DNA from 3 places in the Dialister pneumosintes genome. Region 1 is predicted to be linked to each of the others. Evidence: a T-box and tRNA genes for the amino acid it is inferred to sense, from the RefSeq annotation. Region 1 holds a T-box; the other regions hold tRNA genes.
The links. A T-box is a leader RNA that pairs with one kind of tRNA and senses whether it is charged. The one in region 1 lies ahead of serS (serine--tRNA ligase), so its partner is inferred to be a tRNA-Ser.

Region 1 (2,283 bases):
AAATGTACAAACAACACAATTTAATCCATCAAAAGAATTTAATATGTCGGATTTATTAAAAGCAAAAATGGTAGGAGATGTATCTGCTGCCAAACGACGTGAAAAAGCAGGCGCATTATTGCATATAGGTTATGGAAATGCTAAAACATTTTTAAAAAAATTAAATCACTTTAGTATATCGCGTGAAGAGTGGGATAAAGTAATAGCTGCTATGGAGGAAATTCATGTTTGAAGTAGAACTTGCAGATAAAAAGGTAATTTCATATATTTTAAAACGTTTTAACATTCATGCTAAACATAGACTGGGGCAAAATTTTTTAGTAAGAGCGGATGTTGTTAAGGCTATTGCAGAAGCAGCAGAGCTTACGGAAGAAAGTTGTGTTTTAGAAATTGGACCGGGTATTGGTATATTAACACAAGCCCTAGCTAGAACCGGAGCAGCTGTTACTGCAGTAGAAATAGATAAAAGTTTAGAAAAAGTTCTTTTGCATACATTAGAACCTTATGAAAATATAAATATTATTTATGAAGATATTTTAAAATTGAATTTATATGAATTAATGCAAGGGAAAATTTGGAAAATAGCGGCTAATTTACCGTATTATATTACTACACCGATACTCATCTATTTAATACAGACAGAACTTCCTATTTCTCTTTTTGTATTTATGATACAAAAAGAGGTGGCTGCACGTATTATGGCATCACCAGGAACAAAAGATTATGGTGCATTAACATTGGCGATTCAATTTTATTGTACAGCTGAAATTGTTATGGATGTACCTCCTTCTTCCTTTATCCCGAAACCGGCTGTTATGTCAACTGTATTAAAATTAAAAAAACGGAAAGAACCGGCGGTTAAAGTAAAAGATAAGAAATTATTTTTTAGTATGGTAAAAATAGCTTTTGGACAACGTAGAAAAGTGTTTACCAATGCTTTGAAAGCAGGTGGTATTAATAAAACTATGATTGATGAGATTTTAAGACGGACTCAAATAGATGGTACGCGACGTGGTGAAACATTTTCTATGCAAGAGTTTGGGCTATTAGCTGATGCATGGTATGACCTTATTCATGAAAAATCGTAAATTACATTATCTTTACAAAAGCAAAGAAGAAGTGTATAATTTTTTTAATACAATGATTGAGACTAATCTATTTAAATTATAAGCAGAGAGTAAACGGTTGGTGTAAGTTTACATGATTTAATAGAGTTCCACTCAGGAGTAGTCGATGAAGAATCGAACGGGGTACCCGTTATAGTACACAGAGCTGGCTTTATGCAATTTGGGTGGTACCGCGATTGACTTCGTCCCATGGGGATAGAAGTCTTTTTTATTTTTAATTATATTGTTTTAAGAGGTGATTTTAATGTTAGATATTAAATTTATTAGAGAACATGTAGACAAAGTAAAACAAAATTTAATTCACAGACATAATTCTTTTGACTTGGATAAAGTTATTGAATTAGATCAAAAACGTAGAGCACTTTTAGCACAGACAGAATTACTTAAAAGTGAAAAAAATGCAACTTCTAAAAAAATTGCAGAAGCTAAGAAAAATGGCAAAGATGTGCAAATAGTTATAAAAGAAATGAAAGAATTAGGAGAAAAGATTTCTGAAATAGATTACACGTTAAAACAAGTTGAAGAAGAATTAAACATAGATTTACTTCATTTACCCAATATGATTGATAGTAGTGTTCCATTAGGTAAAGATGATAGCGAAAATCCGGAAGTACGCAAATGGGGAACACCTAGAACTTTTAATTTTCCGATAAAAGCTCATTATGAATTAGGGAATGATTTAGGTATACTTGATTCTGAACGCGCAGGGAAAGTATCCGGAGCACGTTTCTGCTTTTATTTAGATATGGCAGCAAAACTTGAACGCGCTGTATATAGCTTAATGCTGGATATGCATACAGAAGAAAGTGATTATACAGAAGTAATATCTCCATATCTTATTAATGCATCTTCTATGCAAGGTACAGGGCAATTACCTAAATTTGCAGATGATATGTATAAAGTGGAAGGTGAAGATATGTACATGACACCTACTGCTGAAGTTCCTTTAACTAATTATTTTGCAGATGAGATATTAGATGCGAATATATTACCTGTACATATGGCGGCACTGACACCTTGTTTTAGAAAAGAAGCAGGATCTGCTGGCAAAGATACAAGAGGACTTATTCGTCAACATCAATTTCATAAGGTGGAAATGGTTAAATATTGTATACCGGAAGAAAGTTGGGATGAGCTAGAATCTTTAACAGCGGAA
Region 2 (2,283 bases), 310 kb from region 1:
GCGTACTTCAACTTACGATGATTACTGCAGTAAATATGATAGGAGCAGGCATTATTATGCTTCCTGCAGAACTAGCTAAAGTAGGCTCTATTTCTATTTTTGCATGGATTATTTCAACCATAGGTGCCGTTGCCTTAGCTTATGCATTTGCAAAATGCAGTATGTACAGTAAGAAATCAGGAGGACTCGGAGGATATGCAGAGTATACCTTTGGAAAAGCAGGAGGTTTTCTTACTAACTTTACTTATAGCTTTTCTATTTTAATATCTGATGTAGCTATTTCTCTTTCCGTTGTTGGATATGCAGCAGAATTTCTACACATTCAATTAACACCACTTATGATGGCTTGTGCAACCATCGCCATTTTATGGCTTGCAGATTTAGGAAGCTTAGGAGGAGCTAAACTTACCGGAATTATCGCAGGAAATGCCGTATGGGGTATTTTAATTCCTATTGCATCCTTACTTCTTATTGGTAGATTCTATTTTTCATTCCCATTATATGTAGAAAACTGGAATGTAAATGATCTATCTACCGGTTCTGCCATTACACAATCTATTGCAGTTACCATTTGGGGTTTATTAGGTATGGAGTCCGCTTGTGCTAATGTAGATGCTGTAGAAAATCCCGAGAAAAATGTTCCTTTAGCGGTATTAGGTGGAACTACACTTGCTGCCATTATATATATTCTTTCTACTAATTTAATTTTTGGTATTGTCCCCAACGCAGAATTAGCAGCAAGTACAGCCCCTTTCGGACTGGTTTTTACCAAAATGCTTAACCCTATGATTGGTCAAATTGTAAATGCCATGTTTATTATTGCTTGTTTAGGATCCCTTATCGGATGGCAATTTACTATGGGAAATGTAAATAAAGATTCTGCTATAAACGGGTACTTCCCTAAACTATTAGGTGAAACCAACACAAAAGATGTTCCGGTAAAAGGTATTATTGCCGTTACTATAATTCAAACATTGCTTGGACTTATGACTATGTCTCCTAAATTAAGTGAACAGTTTATGTTACTTTTAAATCTTACTGTAGTAACAAACCTGGTTCCTTTCTTTTTAGCCTTAGCTTCTCTTCCTACCATTCCTACCATCATGGAACAGGCTAACCGTAATTACGCAGAAACTCGAACAGCTAACATGATTGGCTTCATTGCTTCTATTTATTGTTTCTATGCTTGTTACAGTTCAGGGTTAGAAGCAATGACATATGGCTCTTTGCTTACCATGTTCGGTTGGACTCTATATGGATTTACTAACAAATCTACGAATTAATGCAAATAAAAAAACACCGATAATCGGTGTTTTTTTATTTGGCGGAGCGAAAGGGATTCGAACCCTTGCACGGGTATAAGCCCGTCTAACGATTTAGCAAACCGTCCTCTTCAGCCTCTTGAGTACCGCTCCATATGTTAGCTGACTTATAAAAGAATACTATGAAATCAACTAACTGTCAAGAATAAAATTAAGACTTCCTCACTCTTCTTTTCTATCTTAATTCTTTTTAATCGGTAATTTAGCAAAAGGTATAAAAATAGAAAGTATACCAAATATTCCTAATAACCAACAATACCACATATAAGGGATAATTTCGATAGAGCTCAATAATATTCCATTTTTTGTTGCTAATGCCGATGCGGTCAAAAGTTGTGCACCATAAGGAATAATCCCTTGTAAAACACAAGAAAATACATCAAGTAAAGATGCTGTTACTCTAGAATCTATATCATAAGCATTGCTGATATCTTTCACAACTCCCCCGCTAATAATAATTGCTACGGTATTATTAGCTGTTGCACAGTCTACTAAGGAAACTAAAAAGGCAATACATAACTGAGCAGATTTAGTTCCTTTTATCATATGATTTAATTTCGTAATCAACCATTGAATACCGCCATAATAAGCAATCATTTCAGAAATTCCGCCACAGAAAAGTGCTAAAAAGAAAGCTTCATTCATTGCTGTAAATCCATCCCAAATATTCTGTGCAAAAGAAATGATAGTCATATCAAATCCTATAATTCCGATAGCCCCTGCCAAAGCAATTCCTGAAACAAGTACCAGAAATACATTGACTCCTAAAAGTGCTAGTCCAAAAACGGCAATATATGGAATAATTGTTATTAAATTATAATCTAAATTTCCTATAGTTACAGTAGCTTCCGGCTGACCGAAAAAGAATAGCAATAATATAGTAATAATAGCTGCCGGTAATGCAATTTTAAAATTCACTTTAAACTTATCTCTCAGTTCACACCCTTGTGTTTTAGTTGCC
Region 3 (2,283 bases), 380 kb from region 1:
TGCACGATTGAATACGATTTCTTTTGCTTCGCCTTCAATAGCTTCTTTTCCAAGATACATTTCAATCACTTTACGTGGTGCTTTACCTTTGCGGAAACCTTTTAACTTGACTTGATTTGCAAAACGAGAAACAGCTTGTTTAAAGCCCTTCACTACGTCATCAGCCGGTACTTCGACAGTTACCTTTACTTTATGCTGATCCAAATTCTCTACCTTTACATTCATTTATTGACTCCTCCTTAAGTTGGTTATACCAACAATGATACCTTTTTCATTTTCATAAACAAATTGCATCATATATGATAGCATATATTCGATAAAAGCACAAACAAAACGCTTCTACAGTGAATAGATTTCAAGTAATGAGTTCGATTCCTTTATCCATCATCATTGGAAATAAATTGCCTCTTTTTAGTAAAACCGCCATGTACTTCACTCACATCAAAAACAGAAATGAAAGCTTGTTCATCAATAGAATGTACTACTTGCTTTAATGCAGTTACTTCTAATCGACTTACTACAAGATATAGCACTTTCTTTTCATTTTTAAGATAGCCGCCTTGTCCGTAAAGAATCGTAACAGATCTTCCCATATGATTTAATGCATCAGATACTTCATCTCCATAATTAGTAACAACAAGAACTCCTTTAGATTCATCTAATCCGACCGTAACTATATCTATTACTTTAGAACAAATAAAATAAGCAACTAAAGAATACATCGCACTATTCCAATTAAATACAAATCCTGCGCTTCCTAGAATAAAAATATTAAAAAATAATACAATTTCTCCTACAGAAAAAGAAATTTTTCTATCCAACCAAATGGCTACTATTTCGGTTCCATCTAAAGAACCTCCACTCCGTATAACTAACCCAACCCCGATTCCGATAATTACACCACCAAATATAGTTGCTAAAAAAGGATCTGTAGTTATTGGCTGCCATGTTTCAAACCAATGTGTCCAGAAAGATAAAATAACAACTGCTACCGTAGCAAAAACAGCTAAGCTTTTCCCTAAGCGTTTATACCCTAAATAAAAGAATGGAATATTTAAAATAACTACCCAAAAAGAAAAAGAAATTTTAGTTAACTCCGATAAAATAAGACTAATACCAACAACCCCACCATCAATGATATTATTAGGAACTAAAAATAAATGTAGCCCGGCAGAATAAATCATAGCCCCAAGAGTTAATCCTATAAAATTTAAAATCAACTTTTTAAAGGAAAGTTTTCTTATTATTTCGGTCATAATTCCTCCAAAGCGATACAAGTTTTAATTAAATATATAAAAAGCACTGCCGTTATGCAGTGCTTTTATGGCGGAGGGAATGGGATTCGAACCCATGAACCTCGCGAAAGGTTAACGGTTTTCAAGACCGCCTCCTTCAACCACTCGGACACCCCTCCATAAACTTTTAATATTTTATAAAATAAAACAAAAACTGTCAATGTACTTTATATTTTTATTCATGAAATATGGTTATCTACCCATCAACTTTCATGTTATAAGTAAACCTAAATGTAATCAAAATAGTCATCAGGTAATCTCTCGTTAAATAATCTTGTTAATAAATTATAAAGATTTACCTCTTTTAGAAGTTATACTATACTTATACATATATACAGGTACATAATCAAACAAGGAGATTTCCATGGACTATATATTAGTTATTTATTATGATGTATTCCCTTTATTATTATTCATAATGATAGGATATCTTCTCGATAAATATTTTTCTTTAGATATACGCACTTATAATATTATTTCTTCATATGTTGCCATCCCTTTATTTACTTTTTTATGTTTATACCGATACACTCCTATAAAGGAGATAAGAAGTACATTTCTATTCATATTCATTTTATTTATTACAAGCTTATTAGGGTATTTTATAAAAAAAGCATTTCCTTCTTATGAAATTTCAATTTCTTCATTTCTAGCTTCTGATATGGAAGCGTTAGGCATTGTATTTATATTTTTTGTATTTACACATGCCCCATACATAACAATAAACACTAGTATTCCCAATTGTTCACAAACAGCTTTATCTATTGCTATTTTAATGCTTATTGCTGTTACATTAATACGCATATCTATAAATACATTTATTCATACAAAATCCATCTTTTTAGTCATAAAAAAGATTATGGCAACGCCTGTTTTATATGCAGCATTATTTGCTTTTATACTCCATTACTTCTCTATTCCCATTACACATACATTTTTATGGCCTGTATTGCTCCATTATGATGGAGTTTTTATTGTGTTAATAGGA

Region 2: it encodes a tRNA-Ser, which carries the amino acid that the T-box ahead of serS (serine--tRNA ligase) is inferred to sense. The anticodon was not compared.
Region 3: it encodes a tRNA-Ser, which carries the amino acid that the T-box ahead of serS (serine--tRNA ligase) is inferred to sense. The anticodon was not compared.

Annotation. Positions count from the first base shown of each region.
Region 1 is NZ_CP017037.1:562,429-564,711, reverse strand. Features, by position in the region: gene rnmV (ribonuclease M5) at 1-232, shown strand, start outside; gene rsmA (16S rRNA (adenine(1518)-N(6)/adenine(1519)-N(6))-dimethyltransferase RsmA) at 225-1,088, shown strand; T-box leader at 1,132-1,320, shown strand; gene serS (serine--tRNA ligase) at 1,372-2,283, shown strand, end outside.
Region 2 is NZ_CP017037.1:867,499-869,781, forward strand. Features, by position in the region: gene potE (putrescine-ornithine antiporter) at 1-1,283, shown strand, start outside; tRNA gene BCB69_RS04280 (tRNA-Ser) at 1,323-1,415, opposite strand; gene BCB69_RS04285 (Na+/H+ antiporter NhaC family protein) at 1,503-2,283, opposite strand, start outside.
Region 3 is NZ_CP017037.1:184,282-186,564, reverse strand. Features, by position in the region: gene tig (trigger factor) at 1-225, opposite strand, end outside; gene BCB69_RS00985 (YitT family protein) at 378-1,256, opposite strand; tRNA gene BCB69_RS00980 (tRNA-Ser) at 1,325-1,414, opposite strand; gene BCB69_RS06390 (hypothetical protein) at 1,920-2,099, opposite strand; gene BCB69_RS06385 (hypothetical protein) at 2,155-2,283, shown strand, end outside.